Regions from separate parts of the Mesorhizobium sp. C372A genome, predicted to be linked through region 1. Evidence: riboswitches for the same ligand, from Rfam matches in the RefSeq annotation. Region 1 holds a riboswitch; the other holds the start of a gene.
The links. A riboswitch is a leader RNA that binds a small molecule or an ion and turns the genes downstream of it on or off. The one in region 1 is predicted to bind S-adenosylmethionine.
Positions count from the first base shown of each region.

Region 1 (10,156 bases):
ATGCGCGATCAAGACGGCGCGCCGCTACCAGTTCGTCAAGGGCCATCCCGAGCGCTTCCGGGTCATCACCTTCGAAGGCGCCTTCCACGGCCGCACGCTGGCGACCATCGCCGCCGGCGGCCAGTACAAATATCTCGAAGGTTTTGGGCCCAAGGTCGAAGGCTTCGACCAGGTCGGCTTCGACGACATCGACGCCGCCGAAAAGGCGATCACACCAGAGACCGCCGCGATCCTGATCGAACCGGTGCAAGGCGAGGGCGGCATCCGCCCGGTGCCGACGCAATCCTTGAAACGGCTGCGGCAGCTCTGCGACCAGCACGGCCTGCTGCTGATCTTCGATGAGGTCCAGTGCGGTATCGGTCGCACCGGAAAGCTGTTCGCGCATGAATGGACCGGCGTGACGCCCGACATCATGGCGATTGCCAAGGGCATTGGCGGCGGCTTTCCGATGGGCGCGTGCCTCGCCACCGACGACGCTGTCGTCGGCATGACGGCAGGCGTGCATGGCACCACTTTCGGCGGCAATCCGCTGGCCATGGCGGTCGGCAACGCTGTGCTCGACGTCGTGCTGGAAGACGGCTTCCTCGAAGACGTCCAGCGCAAGGCATTGCTGATGAAGCAGGGCCTGGCGGCGGTCGCCGACGAATTTCCTGATGTCATCGAAGGCACCAGGGGCAGCGGCCTGATGCTTGGCCTGAAATGCGCCATGCCCAACACCAAGGTCAACATGGCGCTGCGCGACCAGCATCTGCTGGCGGTGCCGGCAGGCGACAACGTCATTCGTCTGCTGCCGCCGCTGACCGTCACCGACGCCGAGATCGGCGAAGCGCTCGATCGCATCCGCGCCGGCGCCAAGGGCCTGACCGACGCCATCGCCGCGGCCGCCGCGAAGTAATCCCGAGAACCATTCCCGATGAGCCTTCGCCATTTCACCGATCTTTCCGCCGTTTCCGAAGGCGATCTGCGCCTGATGCTGGACGATGCGGTGGTGCGCAAGGCGCGCCTCAAGGCCGGCGAACGGACCAAACCGCTCGAAGGCAAGGTGCTGGCCATGATCTTCGACAAGCCGTCGACGCGCACGCGCGTGTCCTTCGACGTTGGCATGCGACAGCTCGGCGGCGAGACCATCATGCTGACCGGCACCGAAATGCAGCTCGGCCGCTCCGAGACCATTGCCGACACCGCCAAGGTGCTGTCGCGCTATGTCGACGCCATCATGATCCGCACCACGTCGCATGAGCGGCTGCTCGAGCTGACCGAGAATGCCACGATTCCGGTCATCAACGGGCTGACCGACGACACCCATCCCTGTCAGCTGATGGCCGACATCATGACCTTCGAGGAGCATCGCGGTCCGGTTGCCGGCAAGACCATCGCCTGGACCGGCGACGGCAACAACGTGCTGCATTCGCTGCTCGAGGCCTCGGCGCGGTTCCGCTTCAACCTGAACGTCGCAGTGCCGGAAGGCAGCGAGCCGGCGCAAAAGCACATCGACTGGTCGAAGTCCAATGGCGGCAAGCTGCACTTCACCCGCTCGCCCGAAGAGGCCGTCGACCAAGCCGACTGCATCGTCACCGACTGCTGGGTGTCTATGGGCCAGGAACACCGCGCCCGCGGCCATAATGTCTTCTCGCCCTATCAGGTCAATGCGGCGCTGATGGCCAGGGCCAAGCCCGACGCCCTGTTCATGCACTGCCTGCCGGCGCATCGCGGCGAGGAAGTCACCGACGAGGTCATCGACGGTCCGCATTCGGTGGTCTTCGACGAAGCCGAGAACCGGCTCCACGCCCAGAAGGCGGTTTTGGCCTGGTGTCTGGGCGCTTGATCTCCAGGCGCTTGATCTCCAAGCGCTTGATCCGGGGCGACGCGATGCCTATTTGCGCCCCATCACGCAAATCAAGCGCGTTTGGACGCATGCACCCCTCCGGGCCGCATGGCCGCGCCCTGGAGCTTTGTCATGTTGGAAACGCATCAAGTGACTGAACATCACCCCAAACTCGGCGAGTTCGGCTATGCCGGCGACGATCATGTCGTGCCCTTCGAGGTAGGCCCGCTCGACGTGCGCGGCCGCACCGTGCAGCTCGGGCCGATGCTCGACGCCATCCTCAACCGTCATGACTATCCCGAGCCGGTCGCCCGCCTGCTGGCGGAAGCCTGTGTGCTGACGGTGCTGCTCGGCACCTCGCTCAAATTCGAGGGCAAGTTCATCCTGCAGACCCGCACCGACGGGCCTGTCGACATGCTGGTCGCGGATTTCTCCACGCCCTCGGCATTGCGCGCCTATGCGCGCTTCGATGCCGACCGGCTGGAGGCCCTGGTGGCCGCAGGCCAGACCTCGCAGCAGACGCTGCTGGGCAGCGGCGTTTTGGCGCTGACCATCGACCAGGGGGCGCACACGCAGCGCTATCAGGGCATCGTCCAGCTCGACGGCGAGACGCTGGAAGACGCCGCGCGCACCTATTTCCGCCAGTCGGAGCAGATCCCGACCGACCTCAGGCTGTCGGTGGCCAAGCTGCTGACGCCCGGCCCCGGCGGTGCGCGCGAGCAGTGGCGCGCCGGCGGTATCCTGGCGCAGTTCCTGCCGCAGTCGCCCGAGCGCATGCGCGTGCCCGACATTTCGGGGGGCGACGGCGATCCGCGCGACGTGATGAACGAGCCGGCCGACAATTCTTGGCGCGAGCTGGTGGCGCTGCTCGGCACCATCGAGCCGACCGAGCTGATCGACCCGACCATCGGCGCCGAGCGGCTGCTCTACAGGCTGTTCCACGAACATGGCGTGCGCGTCTTCGGCGGCGTGCCGGTTGCCGACCAATGTTCCTGCTCAAGGGACAAGATACGCGGCATCCTCGAGGGGTTTTCCGCGCAGGAGATCAAGGACAGCACCGAAGATGGCGGCATCCACGTCGCCTGCGAGTTCTGCTCGAAGCAGTACGACTTCGACCCGGCGGAGTTTGCAGCTCAGTAGCATCTCTTCCTTCTCCCCGTTCCCGGGGAGAAGGTGCCTGAAGGGCGGATGAGGGGCAGCGCGAACTTTGGTGAATGGCCGCGCATAGCCTACGTCATGTGCGTGGAAGATGACCTCATGAGTCTGGCGCTGCCCCTCATCGCCCTGCCGGGCATTTCTCCCCGTATAGTGACGGGGAGAAAACCCCTAATTCACCGTCCGTCGGGTCCCCGGCAGATCCAGCGAAAACGCGGGAATAGCGACGTCGAACGTCTCGCCCTTTTTGTTGCGCATGGTGTAGTGGCCGACCATGAAGCCGGACGGCGTCGAGAGCGGGCAGCCTGACGTGTATTGATAGCTGTCGCCGGGATTGAGCTCAGGCTGGTCGCCGACCACGCCGGCGCCGCGCACTTCCTCGACCCGGCCGCTGCCGTCGGTGATGTGCCAGTAACGCGACATAAGCTGCACGAAATCGTCCGACTGGTTGTCGATCGTCACCTGGTAGCCCCAGACATAACGGTTCTCCGCCGGGTCCGAGCGGTCCTCCAGGTAGAACGGTCTGACCTGCACTTCGATGTTGCGCGTGACGGCGCGATACATGGGCTGCTCCGGTTGCGCGGCAAGGAACATTTGTCGCGCTATGCGGTTTGATACGCGCACAACGGCATGTCCTGCCAGCCTCAAAGCGGAGGTGCCGACAAACAATGTCATTTAAGTGACACATGACAGTGTTGGTGTGCGCAAACCTTGCCGGCGACTCAAGGCCCATCTGTCGACTGACAAAGCAGCCGCGAGCGGCCTTTCCGGAGTGACCAGATCTCATGGAACTAGCTCTCACAGCCGCCTTCGCTTCCTCCGCTTTGCTTCTTTCCAATCTCGCCAGCATCCTGCTTGCTTCGTCGAAACTGCAAGCGCGTCGCCTTATCCCTCCGCCGTCCGACGAGCAGCCACCGGTCTCGATCGTCGTGCCGTCGCGCGGCGTGGAGCCGTTCACACAAGAGACGCTGCAGCGAGCCTTCTCGCTCGACTGGCCGCGCTACGAACTGATCTTCTGCGTCGCTCACGCCGACGATCCCGTCGTCAAACTGATAAACAGGGCGATCGTCCTGTTTCCCAACGTGCCGGCCCGGCTGCTGATCGGCGACGACCGCGTCAGCAGCAACCCGAAGCTCAACAACTGCGTCAAGGGCTGGGAAGCGGCGCGCTATCATTGGGTTATTCTGGCGGATTCCAACGTGCTGATGCCAAGGGATTACGTCCAGCACCTGATGGCGGCCTGGCGGACCAATACCGGGCTTATCTGCTCGACGCCGATCGGCTCTCGGCCGGATGGCTTTTGGGCCGAGGTCGAATGCGCGTTCCTCAACACGCTGCAGGCGCGCTGGCAATATGCCGGCGAGGCGCTCGGTCTCGGCTTTGCCCAAGGCAAGAGCATGCTGTGGAACAAGCCGATGCTCGATACCAGTGGCGGTATCCGCGCGCTGGCCGCCGAGATCGCCGAGGATGCTGCTGCAACCAAGCTGGTCAACGGACTGGGCCTGCGCGTCAATCTCGTTGCCTCGCCTTTCGAGCAACCACTGGGGCAGCGCCGACTTGCCGACATCTGGTCGCGCCAGGCGCGCTGGGCGCGGTTGCGCCGCGTCACCTTCCCGCTGTTTTTCGCACCCGAGATCCTGACCGGCGTCGCCGTGCCGTTGGCGTTGGCACTGGTGGCGGCCGCAAGTGCCGGCATCAGCCTGCCGGCCACGGTGTTGGCCGTGCTGACGGCGGCCTACATTCCCGAATGCGCGCTGGCCGCGGCCAAGGGCTGGCATCTGTCGCTGCGCCTGGTCCCGGCGATGATGGTCCGCGACATGATGCTTCCCGCCATCTGGGCGCGCGGCTGGCTGAGCGGCGCCGTCGACTGGCGCGGCAACATCATGACCATCGGCACCAAGACGGCCGAACTGGAAGAGGTTTCGTCGGGAGCGTGACGCCTCGCGGCCTATCCGGCTGCCTTCAGCGCCTGCGCAACGTCCTCCAGCAGATCGTCCGTATCCTCAAGACCGACCGACAGCCTGAGCGTTCCCGGCCCGATGCCAAGCTCGGCGCGAGCTTCGTCGCTGAGGTTCTTGTGCGTGGTGGTCGCCGGATGGGTGATCAGGCTCTTGGCGTCGCCGAGATTGTTGGAGATCAGCACGATGTCGAGCGCGTTCTGCAAGGCGAAGGCCGCCTGCTTGCCGCCCTTGACGTCGAGGCAGATCAGCGTCGATCCGCCCGTCATCTGCTTCTTGACGATGTCGGCCTGCGGGTGGTCGGCGCGGCCGGGATAGATGACGCGGGCGATTTCCGGCCGTCCTGCCAGGAAATCCGCGATCTTGGCCGCGCTTTCCGTCTGCTGGCGCACCCGAACCGGCAGCGTCTCCAGGCCCTTGAGCAGCGTCCAGGCGTTGAACGGCGACAGGCTCGGGCCGGTGTGGCGGAAATAGTCGTGCAAATTCTCGTCGATCCATTTCTTGTCCGACAGGATGATGCCGCCGAGACAGCGTCCCTGGCCGTCAATGTGCTTGGTCGCGGAGTAGACGACGATATGGGCGCCGAGCTGCAAGGGCTTCTGCTGCAAGGGCGTGGCAAAGACATTGTCGACGATCAGCCTGGCGCCGATCGAGGTGGCGAGCGCCGCCACCGCTGCGATGTCGACCACTTCCAGCGTCGGATTGGTCGGGCTTTCCAGGAAGAACAGTTTCGTGTTCGGCCGCACCGCCTTTTCCCAGTTGGCGATGTCGGTGCCGTCGACCAGCGTTGCCTCGATGCCGTATTTCGGCGCCAGCGTCTCCACCACCCAGCGGCAGGAGCCGAACAGCGCGCGCGCCGCAACGATATGGTCGCCGGCCTTGGCGCTGCACAGGAGCGCTGCCGTCACCGCCGCCATGCCGGACGCCGTGGCGCGCGCATCTTCGGCACCCTCCAGCGCGCACATGCGCTTTTCGAACATGTCGACGGTAGGGTTGGCATAGCGCGAATAGATGAAGCCCGGCTCCTCGCCCTTGAAACGGGCCTCGGCAGCCTGCGCCGTCTCGTAGACATAGCCCTGGGTGAGGTACATCGCTTCGGACGTCTCGCCGAACTGGGAACGCAGCGTTCCCCCGTGCACGAGTGCGGTCTGAGGTTTCCAGTTACGCTTCTTGGTGCTCATCGCTTTTGTTCCAGACACAAAAAAACCGGCCGCGAAAGTCGCAACCGGTCCATATGGCCTTGCGGCCCGACGGTCCTTTAGCGACTTGTTTAACGTGGCTGCAAGCCGACCGGCCAAATCACCACGGGATAACGACCCTTTAGACCTCACCTGCGCTTGCGTCAATTGCCGGCTTCATTAAGAGGTTTGTACCAGGCAGGTTCCGCAATAATATCCAGCGGTTTTGCGGCAAGAACCTGCCACAAAGAGACCGACCTTGGAGCGGAGCCAGCCTTTTGCGGCAGACAGGCATTCTTCCCGATCAGGACATTTCCGCGCTGTTTCAGTCCGGCGCGCTGAAGTCGCCGCGCGCGCTCGATGTCGACCAGGTGCAGCCGGCGAGCCTCGATCTCAGGCTCGGCGACAAGGCTTTTCGCGTGCGCGCCTCCTTCCTGCCGGGTCCCGATCATCTGGTGGCCGACAAGCTTCACCGGCTGAAATTGCATGAGTTCAGTCTCGCCGAGGGCGCGGTGCTGGAAACCGGCTGCGTCTACATCGTGCCGCTGCTCGAAAGCCTGGCGCTGCCCGCAAACGTGTCGGCCTCGGCCAACCCGAAGAGCTCGACCGGCCGGCTCGACATCTTCACCCGGGTGATGACCGATCGCGGCCATGAGTTCGACAAGATCGCCCCCGGCTATCACGGGCCGCTTTATCTCGAAGTCAGTCCGCGCACCTTCCCGATCGTCGTACGCGCCGGATCGAGGCTGTCGCAGATCCGCTTTCGCACCGGCAACGCGCTGTTGTCGGAGGCAGAACTGAACGAATTGCACCGCGCCGAGATGCTGGTGGCGACCGAGCCGCCCAACATTTCCGGCGGCGGCATTGCGCTGTCGATCGATCTTGACGGCGACCAGAACGGCCTGGTCGGCTATCGCGGCAAGCATCACACCGGCTTGGTCGATGTCGACAAGCGCGCCGCCCAGGATGCCGTCGATTTCTGGGAGCCGCTCTATAAGAGCGGCGCCGGCGAACTGGTGCTCGACCCGGACGAGTTCTACATCCTGGTCAGCCGCGAAGCCGTGCACGTGCCGCCGCTCTACGCCGCCGAGATGACGCCCTTCGATCCGCTGGTTGGCGAATTCCGTGTTCACTATGCCGGCTTCTTCGATCCGGGCTTCGGCCATTCGGCCTCAGGCGGCACCGGCAGCCGGGCGGTGCTCGAAGTGCGCAGCCACGAAGTGCCGTTCATCCTCGACCACGGCCAGATCGTCGGCCGGCTGGTCTACGAACACATGCTGAAGCGGCCGCAGGCGCTTTACGGCACCGATCTCGGCTCGAATTACCAGGCGCAAGGCCTCAAGCTCTCCAAGCATTTCCGCCCCGCCGGCTGAACCTTCGATCACCGTCAGGCAAAATACTTGCCTGCGCTGCCTCACCATGCTTGGCTGCCTTTCGGTGGCCGGCAAGAGAACGGCGCGCAAGGGGAACCGAAATGCAGATTTCAAGATGGATCATATCGGCAGCGAGCGCTGCCATGCTGGTGATATCGGCCGGCTCGCTGGCTGAGGCGCAGGAGAAATTGAAGATCGGCACCGAGGGCGCCTATCCGCCCTTCAACACCATCACCGCGGACGGCAAGATCGAGGGCTTCGACATCGACATTGCCAATGCGCTGTGTGCGCAGATGAAGGTCGAGTGCGAGATCGTCACCCAGGACTGGGACGGCATCATCCCGGCGCTGCAGGCGAAAAAGTTCGACGCCATCATCGCCTCGATGAGCATCACCGAGGAGCGCAAGAAACAGGTCGCCTTCACCAACAAATACTACACGACGCCGCTGGCGCTGGTGGCGCCGAAGGACAGCGACCTCACTTCCACCGAACCGGCAGCCCTTGCCGGCAAGACGGTGGGCGCGCAGGCCTCGACCACTCAGGCCGACTATGCGCAGGACGCCTATGGCAAGGCCGGCGCCGAGGCGAAACTCTACCCCACCCAGGAAGAGGCGATCACCGACTTGCAGAACGGCCGTCTCGACGCCGTCATCTCCGACAAATTCGTGCTGATGGACTGGCTGAAGAAGGCGAGCGACGGCTGCTGCAAGCTTGTCGGTGACGTCAAGGGCACCGAGACGCAAGCCGGCATCGCTGTCCGCCTGGAGGACACGGCACTTCGCGACAAGCTCAACGCGGCGATAGACGCCATCGTCGCCGACGGCACCTACAAGAAGATCCAGGCCAAGTATTTCGACTTCGATATTTATTGACGGTGGGCGCTGCCAATCTCCCCCCTCAAGGAGGGAGATTACGCTCTCAAAGCGCCTTCACCGCCACCTTAACCGGCTGCTCAATCTCCAGCGGGTTGCGCAGCGGCAGGCCGAAATCCCCGGCCTCGATCTCGAACACGTCGCCAGCCTGAGTCTTGATGCCGTCGGCAAAGGACAGCGTCGCCGTGCCGAACATGTGCACATGCACGTCGCCCGGCTGGCGGAAGGCCGAATATTTGAAGTGATGATGTTCGAGATTGGCGATTGTGTGCGACATGTTCGCTTCGCCCGACAGGAACGGCTTTTCCCACAGCAAATTGCTGTCGCGATAGATTCGCGATGAGCCCCTGACGTCGGCCGGCAGGTCGCCGATCAGGATTTCCGGCCCGAACGAGGCGTTGCGCAGTTTGGAATGTGCCAGGAACAGATAGTTCACCCGCTCGGTAACATGATCGGAAAACTCGTTCGACAGCGTGAAGCCGACGCGGAACGGCGCGCCGTCGTCGCCGATGACATAGATGCCGGCGATTTCCGGCTCCTCGCCGGCGTCCTGCGCAAAGGCCGGCGACATCAGTGCGGCGCCCGGCGCCACCGCCATGGTGCCGTTGCCCTTGTAGAACCATTCCGGCTGCACGCCGGTCTGGCCCTTGGCCGGCTTGCCGCCTTCGAGCCCCATGCGGAACATCTTCATGGAATCGGTAAGCTGCTCCTCGCCGCCATCGCTGAGCTTCTTGTGCATGGAATCGCGCGTCGCCGCCGAGCCGAGATGGGTCAGGCCGGTGCCGGTCAGATGCAGATGCGCAGGATCGGGATGGTTGATCGGCGACACCAGCCGGCCCTTCTTGTAGACGGCGTCGAGGTCTATCGCTTCACCGAACCCCTTGCGCTCGATCAGCGCGGCGAGGCCCGTTCCGGTGCGCGCGGCTTCCATGGCCAGCGAATAGACGCTGCGGGCGCCGTTGATGATCCTGGTCTTGCCGCCGCCATTGCGGGCGACGACGCGGATGGTCTCGGCGTCGTCGAGGATCTGGGAGATTAGCATGATGAAATCCTCTCTCATGTGCCTTGGCCGGGTTGCCCCTTGGCAAACCTTGACCTGCGCGGCTCGGACCTCGCCGCGCCACGGGTTGAACTCTTCGTCCGGATTGCGCTCGCGAGCTCCATCCCTCGGGGGACTTCTTATGCCGACAACTTGCCGGCTGCGCCGCGACCGTATGCCTCCTGCTTGCCTCGCTGAAGCTTGTCAGGCCTTGTTCTTGTTGTAGACGTCGAAGATCACGGCGCCGAGCAGCACCAGGCCTTTGACCACCTGCTGCCAGTCGACATTGACGCCCATGATCGACATGCCGTTGTTCATCACGCCCATGATGAAGCCGCCGACGACCGCCCCGATAACCTGGCCGACGCCGCCCATCGCCGAGGCGCCGCCGATGAACACTGCGGCGATGACGTCGAGCTCCGAGCCGAGACCCGCCGCCGGCACCGCCTGGCCGAGACGAGCCGCGATGATCAGGCCGCCAAGCGCCGACAGCACGCCCATATTGATGAACACCATCAGCGTCAGCCGCTCGGTGTTGATGCCCGACAGCTGCGCCGCCTTGGGATTGCCGCCCATGGCGTAGATGCGCCTCCCGATGGTCATGCGCTTGGTGACGAAGACGAACAGCGTGATCAGCACGCCCATGACCAGCAGCACCACGGGCAGGCCGCGGTAGCTGGCAAACTCATAGACCAGGAACAGCGCCAGCGCGCTGGCGACCAGCGTCTTGACAACGAACAGGGTGAAGGGCTCGGC
Region 1 is NZ_CP100475.1:638,700-648,855, reverse strand. Features, by position in the region: gene NLY42_RS02950 (aspartate aminotransferase family protein) at 1-895, shown strand, start outside; gene argF (ornithine carbamoyltransferase) at 914-1,825, shown strand; gene NLY42_RS02940 (Hsp33 family molecular chaperone) at 1,934-2,965, shown strand; gene apaG (Co2+/Mg2+ efflux facilitator ApaG/CorD) at 3,152-3,544, opposite strand; gene NLY42_RS02930 (ceramide glucosyltransferase) at 3,766-4,917, shown strand; gene NLY42_RS02925 (O-succinylhomoserine sulfhydrylase) at 4,929-6,119, opposite strand; SAM riboswitch at 6,177-6,254, opposite strand; gene NLY42_RS02920 (2'-deoxycytidine 5'-triphosphate deaminase) at 6,395-7,489, shown strand; gene NLY42_RS02915 (ABC transporter substrate-binding protein) at 7,591-8,361, shown strand; gene araD1 (AraD1 family protein) at 8,408-9,403, opposite strand; gene mmsB (multiple monosaccharide ABC transporter permease) at 9,605-10,156, opposite strand, start outside.

Region 2 (10,156 bases), 1.7 Mb from region 1:
CTCCAGCGAGTCGCGGCTCAGCAGCGCCTCGCGGTTGACGCAGTTGGTGCGGCGATTGCCCTTCAGCGACACGAAGGAACTGATCAGCACTTCGAGCGAGGGATTGTTGTCGAACTGCTCCAGCGTCCGCGCCAGGCGATCCGGCAAATAGACGTCGTCGGAATCGAGGAATGTCACCACCGGCGCCTGCGCCCGCTCGATGCCGGCATTGCGGGCGGCATTGGCGCCGCGCCATTTTGAGCCAACATAGATCAGCCGTGGATCGCGGATTTCGGCAAGTGCGGCTGCCGTACCGTCGGTCGAGCCGTCATCGACGACAATGTGTTCGAACCGGGGAAAATTCTGCGCCAGCACGCTCTCCACGGCGCGCACGACCTTGCTGCGGCGATTGTGCGTCGGTGTGATCACCGAGATCAGCGGAGCGAGGTCGGTTGCCTTGGACATGTTGCTTCGATTGTGCCCCGAAATGCCTGGAGGCCGGAGGTTTTGATGGTCGCCGTCCAAGCCTTACCCCGGGATGGCATTCGATTCGACGCTACAAAAAACCAGCGGCAATGTCATCACAAACTGTTGAGCCAGGACGCCGGTAAGCCGGCCGATTACCCCAGACGTAATCGACCGATGGCCATCATGTCTGCAGATTGCGCCAACGAAGCCGGTCGTCGGGCTTCGATCTCACAGGGAGTTCAGCCATGGCCGCCTACGCCGTCGCCCATATGCGTCAAGTCACAATGGGCCCGCAGATTGTCGAGTATCTGCAGAGGATCGACGCCACATTGGAGCCGTTCGGCGGCCGCTTCCTTGTCCACGGCGGCGACATGGACGTGGTCGAAAACGAATGGCCCGGGCATCTGATCGTCATCGAGTTTCCGGACAGGGCGCATGCGTGGGGCTGGTACGATTCATCAGCCTATCGCGAGATTCTGGCCTTGCGCACCGACAACTCCCACGCCGATGTGATCATCGCCGATGGCGTTCAGCACCCGCACAAGGCGACGGACGTGCTGGAATAGGGGCAAACTACCGCTTCAGCAAGAACACCGCTTGCTGGCCGAAGAAATTCCAGAACCACCATGGCATCGACAGGCCGATCTTCTGGCCGTTGCCGTCGAGCGCGGTGGCTTTCTCGACCGAAGCGCCGAGTTCCTCGACCAGATTGACGAAGTCGCGGATGGTGCAGAAATGGATGTTGGGCGTGTCGTACCAGGAATAGGGCAGGTCCGCGGTCACCGGCATCCGGCCATTGACGAACAGCGACAGCCGCACCCGCCAGTGGCCGAAATTGGGGAAGGAGACGATGGCGCGGTTGCCGATTCGCAGCAGCTCGTCGAGCACCAGCTTCGGGTTGCGGGTCGCCTGCAGCGTCTGAGACAGGACGACGAAGTCAAAACCCTTGTCCGGATAGAATTCGAGGTCGGTGTCGGCATCGCCCTGGATGACCGAGAGGCCGCGCGAAACGCATTCATTGACGCCGCGCTGTGACAGCTCCAGCCCGCGGCCGTCGACCTGCTTGGTCTCCTGCAGGAGTTCGAGCAGCAGGCCGTCGCCGGAGCCGACATCGAGCACCCGCGACTGCGGGGGTATCAGGTTGGCCACGACTTCGAGGTCGACGCGCTGGCTGCCATTGACGCTCATGAGGCGAGCCCCCTTGCGCGGGCCGCCGAGCCGATGAAGCCCTTGATGGCGGCAAACAGTTCGGGTTCGTCGAGCAGGAAGGCATCATGGCCGCGGTCGGTGTCGATCTCGACGAAGGAGACCGATGCGCCGGCGGCGTTGAGCGCATGCACGATCGAGCGGCTCTCCTCGGTCGGGAACAGCCAGTCCGAGGTGAAGGACACCAGGCAGAAGCGGGTCTTGGTCCCGGCAAACGCGTCGGCCAACCGGCCGCCATGATCGGCGGCGAGGTCGAAATAATCCATCGAACGGGTCATGTAGAGGTAGGAGTTGGCGTCGAAGCGGTCGACGAATGTCATGCCCTGGTGGCGCAGATAGCTTTCGATCTGGAAATCTGCGTCGAAACCGAAGGTCAGCGCTTCGCGGTCCTGCAGATTGCGGCCGAATTTCCGATGCAGGGCGGCTTCCGACAGATAGGTGATGTGGGCGGCCATGCGCGCCACGGCGAGCCCCTTTTCCGGGCGCTTGCCGTGCTCGAAATATTTGCCGCCATGCCAGTCCGGATCAGCCATGACAGCCTGGCGGCCGACCTCGTGGAAGGCGATGTTCTGCGAGGAATGGCGTGCGCCTGTGGCGATCGGCAGGGCCGAGAAGACGCGCTCGGAATAGCATGACGCCCATTCCAGCACCTGCATGCCGCCCATCGAGCCGCCGAGCACGCAAAACAGCTTTTCGATGCCGAAATGGTCGACCAGCATCAGTTGCGCCCGCACCATGTCGCGGATGGTGATGATTGGCAGGTCGAGGCCGTAGGGCTTGCCGGTGGCGGGATTGGTCGAGGCCGGACCGGTGGAACCGAGGCAGCCGCCGATGACGTTGGAGCAAATGACGAAGAAGCGGTTGGTGTCGATGATCTTGCCGGGACCGATCAGCACTTCCCACCAGCCGGGCTTGCCGGTCACCGGATTGGTGCTGGCGACATGCTGGTCGCCGGTCAGCGCGTGGCAGACCAGGATGGCGTTGGTGCGGGCATCGTTGAGGGCGCCATATGTCTGGTAGGCGATCTGGAACGGCGACAAAAGCGTGCCGGCGTCGAGCTTCAGCGGCTTGTCAGGGCCAAAACGCAACACAGGGCTCGACGGGTTGTCGGCCTCGTTGTTGGTTTTTGTAGCGCGGAGCGCGGCCATGTGACTCTCCTTGCCCGCCGTCAGGCAATAAAAAACCGGCAATGCGATCGCAAAGCCGGTTACGTCACGCAAACGGCCCTTTAGCGAGTTGTTTAACGTGGCTGCAAGCCGACCGGCCAAATCACCACGGAACTGTTGCGTTCTTCTAGAACTCGTGCGGCCCGGCGTCAACGGCCAGCTATTGCCCGCCTCTCGACATTCGCGGCTACGGCTTGTATTTCCGCTGCGGCCTCCGGACGGAGGCATTCTCGATGGATTTGCGACATGGACAAGACAGCGGACAAGGCACGGCCGACGCCCCGCGCGGGCATTATGGACATCGACGCCTATGTGCCGGGCAAGAGCACGGCACCGGCCGGCGTTGCCAAGGTCCATAAATTGTCGTCGAACGAGAACCCGCTCGGCCCGTCGCCGAAGGCGATCGAGGCCGCGCGCGAAGTGGCTGGCAAGCTCGATGTCTATCCCGACGGCACCGCCCGCCGGCTGCGCGAGGCGATCGCCGAGGTGCATGGCCTCAACCCGGCAAACATCATCTGCTCCAACGGTTCCGACGAGATTTTGGGCCTGCTGGCGCAGACCTATCTGGCGCCAGGCGATGAGGCGATTTTTACCGAACATGCCTTCATGGTCTACAAGATCTACATTCAGTCGGCGGGGGCCAAGCCGGTTGCTGTGAAGGAAACCGAGGAGCGCGCCGACGTCGACGCGATCCTGGCCGCGGTGACGCCGCGGACCAAAATCATCTTCCTCGCCAATCCCAACAATCCGACCGGCACCTATCTGCCGTTCCAGGAGGTCCGCCGCCTGCATTCCACGCTCCCGGGCAACGTGCTTCTGGTGCTCGACGCGGCCTATGCCGAATATGTCAGGCGCAATGACTACGAGGCCGGCATCGAGCTGGCGGGCAGCGCACAGAATGTGGTCATGACCCGCACCTTCTCCAAGCTCGGCCTTGGCGGCGCGCGCATCGGCTGGATGTATGGCCCACTGCACATCGTCGATGCCATCAACCGTATCCGCGGCCCTTTCAACGTTAACGCAACAGCGATCGAGGCCGGCATTGCCGCCATCCGCGACCGCGCCCATGTCGAGCGCAGTTCGTTGCACAACGAGACCTGGCTTACCTGGCTGAATGAAGAGCTGACGAAGCTTGGGCTCAGGGTGACGCCCAGCGTCGGCAATTTCGTCCTCATCCACTTTCCCGACGACAAGAAGCATTCGGCTGAGGCGGCGGACGACTACCTCACCCAGCGCGGCTATATATTGCGGCGCGTTACCGGCTATGGCTTTCCCAATGCGCTGCGCATGAGCGTCGGCACCGAAGAAGCCAATCGCGGCGTTATCGACGCCCTCACGACGTTCCTGAAAAGCTGAAACAATGACATCACCGATGTTTGAAAAGATCGCGCTGGTCGGCATCGGCCTGATCGGCTCGTCGCTGGCCCGCGTTATCCGCCGCGAGGGCCTGGCCCGCCATGTCGCCATCGCGACGCGCAGCCCGGCCACGCTGGCGCGGGCGAAGGAGCTCGGTCTTGGCGAGAGCTACACCACCGGCGCCAGGGAAGCGGTCCGCGACGCCGACCTGATCATCGTCTCGGTGCCTGTGGGATCGTCGGGCGAGGTGGCGCAAGAGATCGCGCCGGGGCTGAAAAAGGGCGCCATCCTCACCGATGTCGGTTCGACCAAGGCCTCCGTCATTGCGCAAATGCAGCCCTATGTACCGGACGGCGTGCACTTTATTCCGGGGCACCCGCTGGCAGGTACGGAGAAATCGGGCCCGGATGCGGGTTTCGCCGACCTGTTCGAAAACCGCTGGTGCATCTTCACGCCGCTGCCGGGAACCGATCCGGCCGCGCTGGAAAAGCTGTCGGAATTCTGGCGGCGCTGCGGCTCCAACATCGACTCGATGGACCCGCAGCATCATGACATGACGCTGGCCATCGTTTCGCATCTTCCGCACATCATTGCCTACAACATCGTCGGCACGGCCGACGATCTGGAATCGGTGACCAAGTCGGAAGTGATCAAATATTCGGCTTCCGGTTTCCGCGACTTCACCCGTCTGGCCGCCTCCGACCCGACCATGTGGCGCGACGTGTGCCTGCACAACAAGGATGCCATCCTGGAAATGCTGGCGCGCTTTTCGGAGGACCTCGCCTCGCTGCAGCGGGCGATCCGCTGGGGCGACGGCGACAAGCTGTTCGACCTGTTCACCCGCACCCGGGCCGTTCGCCGTTCGATCATCGAGGCCGGCCAGGATATCGACGTGCCGGATTTCGGCCGGCAGGCGGTGAAAAGTTAAATCTGTTTCAGACGGGCCAGGTCGCCGCGACCATGGCCATTGCCTCGTCCCTGTTTGGCGCCCCCAGCCGGCCGCCGAAGCGCTGGCATTTGAGCGCGGCCGCCGCGCTGGCAAAGCGCAACGCCTGCTCGATCGGCATGGTTTCCGCCAACGCGACAGCAAAGGCGCCGTGGAAGACGTCGCCGGCGGCAAGCGTGTCAACCGCCTTGATCTTCGGCGCCGCGATGTGGCGCACGCATCCGGCGGACCGGTCATGCCACCAGCTTCCCGCGGCGCCGCCGGTCACCGCCACGAAGGCATCGGTGCGGCTGGCGAGGTCGGCACAGGCGGTTTCGGGGTCCAGCGCGTGGTCGCAGATAATGCGTGCAGCCGTCTCCGAAGCGACGATGTGCGACGCCAGCGGCAACAGACGCTCCAGCACCTCCAGCGGCGCCGTGTCGGCGTCGAGGATTGCCGGGCAACCGGCGTCGCGCGCGGCGGTCAAGGCAAGAGCGGCGGCGCCCGGCCAGCGCACATCGACCAGCACGGCATCGAAGCCGGAAAGATCGGCGATAGGCACCGCCTCGGGGTCGGCCTGCGCCTTTGGGTCGTAGAAGGGCACGATGATGCGCTCGCCATGAGCGTCGACCAGGATCGCGGCCAGCGCCGAGCGGGCGCCTTCGACGCGGCGGACAAAGCCGCAATCGACGCCCTCGGCCTCGATGCCGGCCAGCAATTGGTCGCCGACGGCATCGCCACCTGCACTTGCCCACAGGAACACCTCGGCGCCGAGACGGCGGGCGGCGCAGGCAGCACTTGTCGCCATGCCCGAGGCGATCTGGATGCCGTCCGAGGCGATGAACTTGCCCTGATGCGTGGGCAGGGTTTCGACGCGCAGGATGGTATCCAGCGTCAGCGCGCCAACGCTCAGCAGTTTCACCGGTCGGTTCATGCGTCGGCTTGCTCGAGCATGATCTCTCCCCAATAGCCGTTCCCGCTCTTTGCGATCATGCTCTATCTCTTTGTTTTAACGCAATTCCGGACGGAAAACCGCTCACACTTTTCCTGGAATTGCTCTAATCGAGCGGCTTGATCTTGCCCAGCGGAATGAAGCCGAGCGAGACCTTGCCCTTCACCACCTTGAGCGGCATCGACGGTTCGTTGCCGAGCAGCGCCAGACCGGCAAAGCCTTGCTCGATCTGGCTCTTCTGCTCGGGGATTGCGGTGGCGAGGATTGCCGCCACGGCTTTGGGATCCTGCAGCTTGATCGTCAGGTCGGCATTGACCTGGCCGTTGGCGTCGACCGACACCGGGCCGGAGACGGTGATGCGCGCGGTTCCCGACGACAGATCGAGCTTGTGGATGTCGACCGCCTGGCCGCGCAGGCTCCTGGCCTGCGTCTTCATCAGCGCGACGCCGTTCTTCAGCGTCGCGTCGCCGCTGCCGTCGAGCGGCGGCAGCACGCGCCCGCCGATCGCGTCGGCGTCGATCTCAAGATCGGTGAAGCTGCCGACGTAGCCGATGTCCTGGCCGTCGGGTCGCAACTCGCCCGCCGCGGTTCCGGCGCTGAACAGCGAAACCGGATCAGTGTCGTCGGCCGGATCCGTCTGGCCGGACAAGCTCTCCGCCTGCAGCGAAATGCTCCGGGGCAGGGGCCAGGAGAGCTTGGCATTGGCCTGCAGATTGTCCCAGTCGATCCATAGCGGCGCCATCCCCGGCACCGAGGTGCGCAGCGGCCCACGCAACTCGGCGGCAGGCGACAAAGGCCGGATGAGCTCTGCAACGAAGTTGAAGCTGCCTGCCGAGGCGGCAACGTTCCTGGCGTCGTCCTCGTAAGCCAGATTGTCACAGGAGATGGCAAAACTCAGGGGGTAGCCGCTGACGGTGAGGTTGGCGCAGCCGGCCTCGATGCCTTTGTCCTTGAGCGAGGCCACCGCCTTGTCGGCTTCGCTGCTGACGCGACCGGCGACATAGAACCAGACCGCGCTGTAGACGCCGAACAGCATAACGACCAAGGCAGCGAGCCACATCAGCCGGCGGCGAAACTTCGACGGACGCTCGTCACTTGACGTCATGCTGCGGCTTTCATTAACGCGGGCGTGTTGCGGGTGGACTGTGGCTTACGCAACAAGCAAAAAGAACAGAAGAGCACCGATTCCGATGCGGCGGCGTCACTCTCGTGCAATCAGGCTTGGCGATATGGGCGATTTTTGGGTTTTTGGCTACGGCTCGCTGATCTGGCGACCGGGATTCGCCCATGTCGAGACACGGCGCGCGCGGCTTTACGGCTACCGCCGGTCGCTCTGCGTCTATTCCTTCGTGCATCGCGGCACGCGTCAGCGGCCGGGCCTGGTGCTCGGCCTCGACCGTGGCGGCTCCTGCATCGGGCTGGCGTTTCGCGTGCCCGGCGAGCTGCGCGATGAGGTGCTGACCTATCTGCGCGAGCGCGAATTGGTGACCAGCGTCTACCTCGAGCGTGTGCTCGATATCAGTCTCGACGTGAATGGTGCGGCCGCGGGAGAGAGAGTGAAAGCGGTCGCCTATATCGTCGACCGCCAGCATGAGCAGTATGCCGGCGGGCTCGATGCCGCGCATGCGGCAGGTGTTATCCGTGGCGCCGTCGGCCAGTCCGGAAACAACGAGGATTATGTGCTCAACACGCTGCAGCATCTCGCGGCGCTGGGCATCAGCGACCACTGGCTGGAAGAGGTGGCGAAGCGGATCGCCTCGTGAGCCGGTAGACCACGGCGAGCCTGCAGGCGAAGCGCTCGCGCCTTTGTGAAGCGCTGGCCCGCTGGAAAAATTGGCTGAGGCCTTTGACCTCGGCGCGGCGAGACCTAGCTTAGCTGCGGCCCGAAGCATTCGGGTCGCCCGCCGCCAGCCCACGGAGCCCCGTCTTGCAAAAACGCCGTCTCGGTCAAACCGACCTTTCCATCGCGCCGCTGGTCCTGGGCGGCAATGTCTTCGGCTGGACCGCGGACGAGAAGACCTCCTTCGACCTGCTCGACCGGTTTGGCGACGCCGGCCTCAACGCTATCGATACGGCCGATGCCTATTCGCGCTGGGTGCCCGGCCACGCGGGCGGCGAGTCCGAGACCATCATCGGCAAATGGATGAAAAGCCGCGGCAACCGTGACAAGATCATCGTCATCACCAAAGTCGGCTCGGATATGGGACAAGGCAAGAAGGATTTGTCCGCTGCCCATATCGAAAGGGCGGTCGAGGCGTCGCTCAAGCGGCTGCAGACCGATGTCATCGACCTCTATTTGTCGCACTGGCCGGACCCGACCACGCCTTATGAAGAGACGCTCGGCGCCTACCAGAAGCTGCTCGCTGCCGGCAAGGTCCGCCATATCGGCGCCTCGAATCTCGACGCCGGCCAGCTGCGCGCCGCGCTCGATGTTGCCAGCCTGCGCGGGCTGCCGCGCTACAGCGTGCTGCAGCCGGAATACAATCTCTACGACCGCTCATCCTTCGACGGGCCGCTGCATGATCTGTGCGTGGCCGAGGATATCGGCGTCATCACCTATTTCAGCCTCGCCAAGGGGTTTTTGAGCGGCAAATACCGTAGCGAGGCCGATCTCGGCAAAAGTGAACGCGGCGGCGGCGTGAAGGTTTATCTCAATGCGCGCGGCATGCGCATTCTGGCCGCACTCGACACCGTCGCGGCGCGCCATTCGGCCAAGCAGGCGGAAGTGGCACTCGCCTGGGTGATGGCGCAGCCCGGCATCACCGCGCCGATCGCCAGCGCCACGACGCTGGACCAGGTCGACAGCCTGGCGCGCGCCGCATCGCTGAAGCTCAGCGCGGAGGATCTCGTGGCGCTGGACAAGGCCAGCGCCTAGCCGCGCAGCTTCGGCACGATCGTTCAAGACGACGGCTGTCCGCCTCGCCACACTGCTCTCCATTATTGTGGAGAAGAGGCAGCATGGCCGCAGACATTCTTTCGCAGGCGCAGCCCTGGCCGCAGTTGCTGGCGCTGGTGCTGGCGGCAACCGTCGTCATGGGCAGTCCTGGCCCGGCGACGATCAGCGTCACGGCGATAGGGGCCGCCTTCGGCCTGCGCAATTCGCTTCACTACACATCGGGGATCATTTTAGGCACCGTCGCGGTGCTGCTGGTGGTGGCCACCGGCATCAAGGCTATCCTTACCTCGATGCCGGGCGTAGCGCCGGTGCTGGCGGTCGCTTCCGCCGCCTATATTCTCTACCTCGCCTACAGAATAGCGACAGCGCCGCCGCTGGCCGCGCGTGACAGCAGCGCGGTTCTGCCGACCTTCCTCGGCGGCTTCCTGCTCGCCGTTGCCAACCCGAAAGCCTATGTGGCGATTGCTGCGGTCCTTGCTGGCTCCGCGACCGCAGCCGGCGCCGATGCTCTCGGCATCCCGGCCAGGCTGGCGGTTCTCACCCTGATGATCGTAGCCATCCATGTGCTGTGGCTGCTGGCCGGCGCGGCCTTCGCCCGCACCCTGCGCCAGCCGCTGACGTCGCGGATCATCAATCTGGCCTTCGCGGCGACGCTGGTGCTGACCACGGCGCTGGCGGCGTGGCCTTGAGCCGGCCCGCAGAAGAGATCAAGCTTTGGTCTTTTTTTTTGGCGCGATTCAGGACGGAAAAAACCGCTCACACTTTTCCTGGAATTGCTTTGGCGGCCGCGGCGAGTTCGGCCAGCCGCTTGACCGCCGTCGGCGGCATTTGCGGCGGGTTAGGAGCCTGCGATGCCTCGATCAGCAGCTGGTCGCAGGCGGCTTCCGTATCGCCGATCAGCCGGTCCATGAATTCGTCCTTGCCGAGCCCGGGCGGAATCGGCGGCAGGAAGCGGGCCTTGATGGTGCCGGGAAAGCGCAAGAATTTGCGGCGAGGCCAATAGAGGCCGGCGACATGGGCGACCGGTACCACCGGGACGCCAAGCTGCGTATAGAGCTCGACAATGCCGTATTTGTAAGCCGGCTCGTCGCCTGGCGATCGGCGCGTGCCTTCGGGGTAGATAATCAGCTGGCGCGGATTGCGCCCCATCTCCTGCTTTGTCGATGCAACGACCTGCTTCAACGCCTTGGAGCGGCTGCCGCGGTGAA
Region 2 is NZ_CP100475.1:2,339,449-2,349,604, forward strand. Features, by position in the region: gene NLY42_RS11095 (glycosyltransferase family 2 protein) at 1-444, opposite strand, end outside; gene NLY42_RS11100 (DUF1330 domain-containing protein) at 693-1,013, shown strand; gene metW (methionine biosynthesis protein MetW) at 1,021-1,635, opposite strand; gene metX (homoserine O-acetyltransferase MetX) at 1,632-2,801, opposite strand; SAM riboswitch at 2,862-2,939, opposite strand; gene hisC (histidinol-phosphate transaminase) at 3,066-4,175, shown strand; gene NLY42_RS11120 (prephenate/arogenate dehydrogenase family protein) at 4,180-5,103, shown strand; gene NLY42_RS11125 (sugar kinase) at 5,111-6,034, opposite strand; gene NLY42_RS11130 (DUF2125 domain-containing protein) at 6,159-7,157, opposite strand; gene NLY42_RS11135 (gamma-glutamylcyclotransferase) at 7,282-7,815, shown strand; gene NLY42_RS11140 (aldo/keto reductase) at 7,980-8,927, shown strand; gene NLY42_RS11145 (LysE family translocator) at 9,011-9,637, shown strand; gene NLY42_RS11150 (lysophospholipid acyltransferase family protein) at 9,705-10,156, opposite strand, start outside.
Region 2: linked by a shared signal. The riboswitch ahead of metX (homoserine O-acetyltransferase MetX) and the one ahead of NLY42_RS02925 (O-succinylhomoserine sulfhydrylase) in region 1 are both predicted to bind S-adenosylmethionine.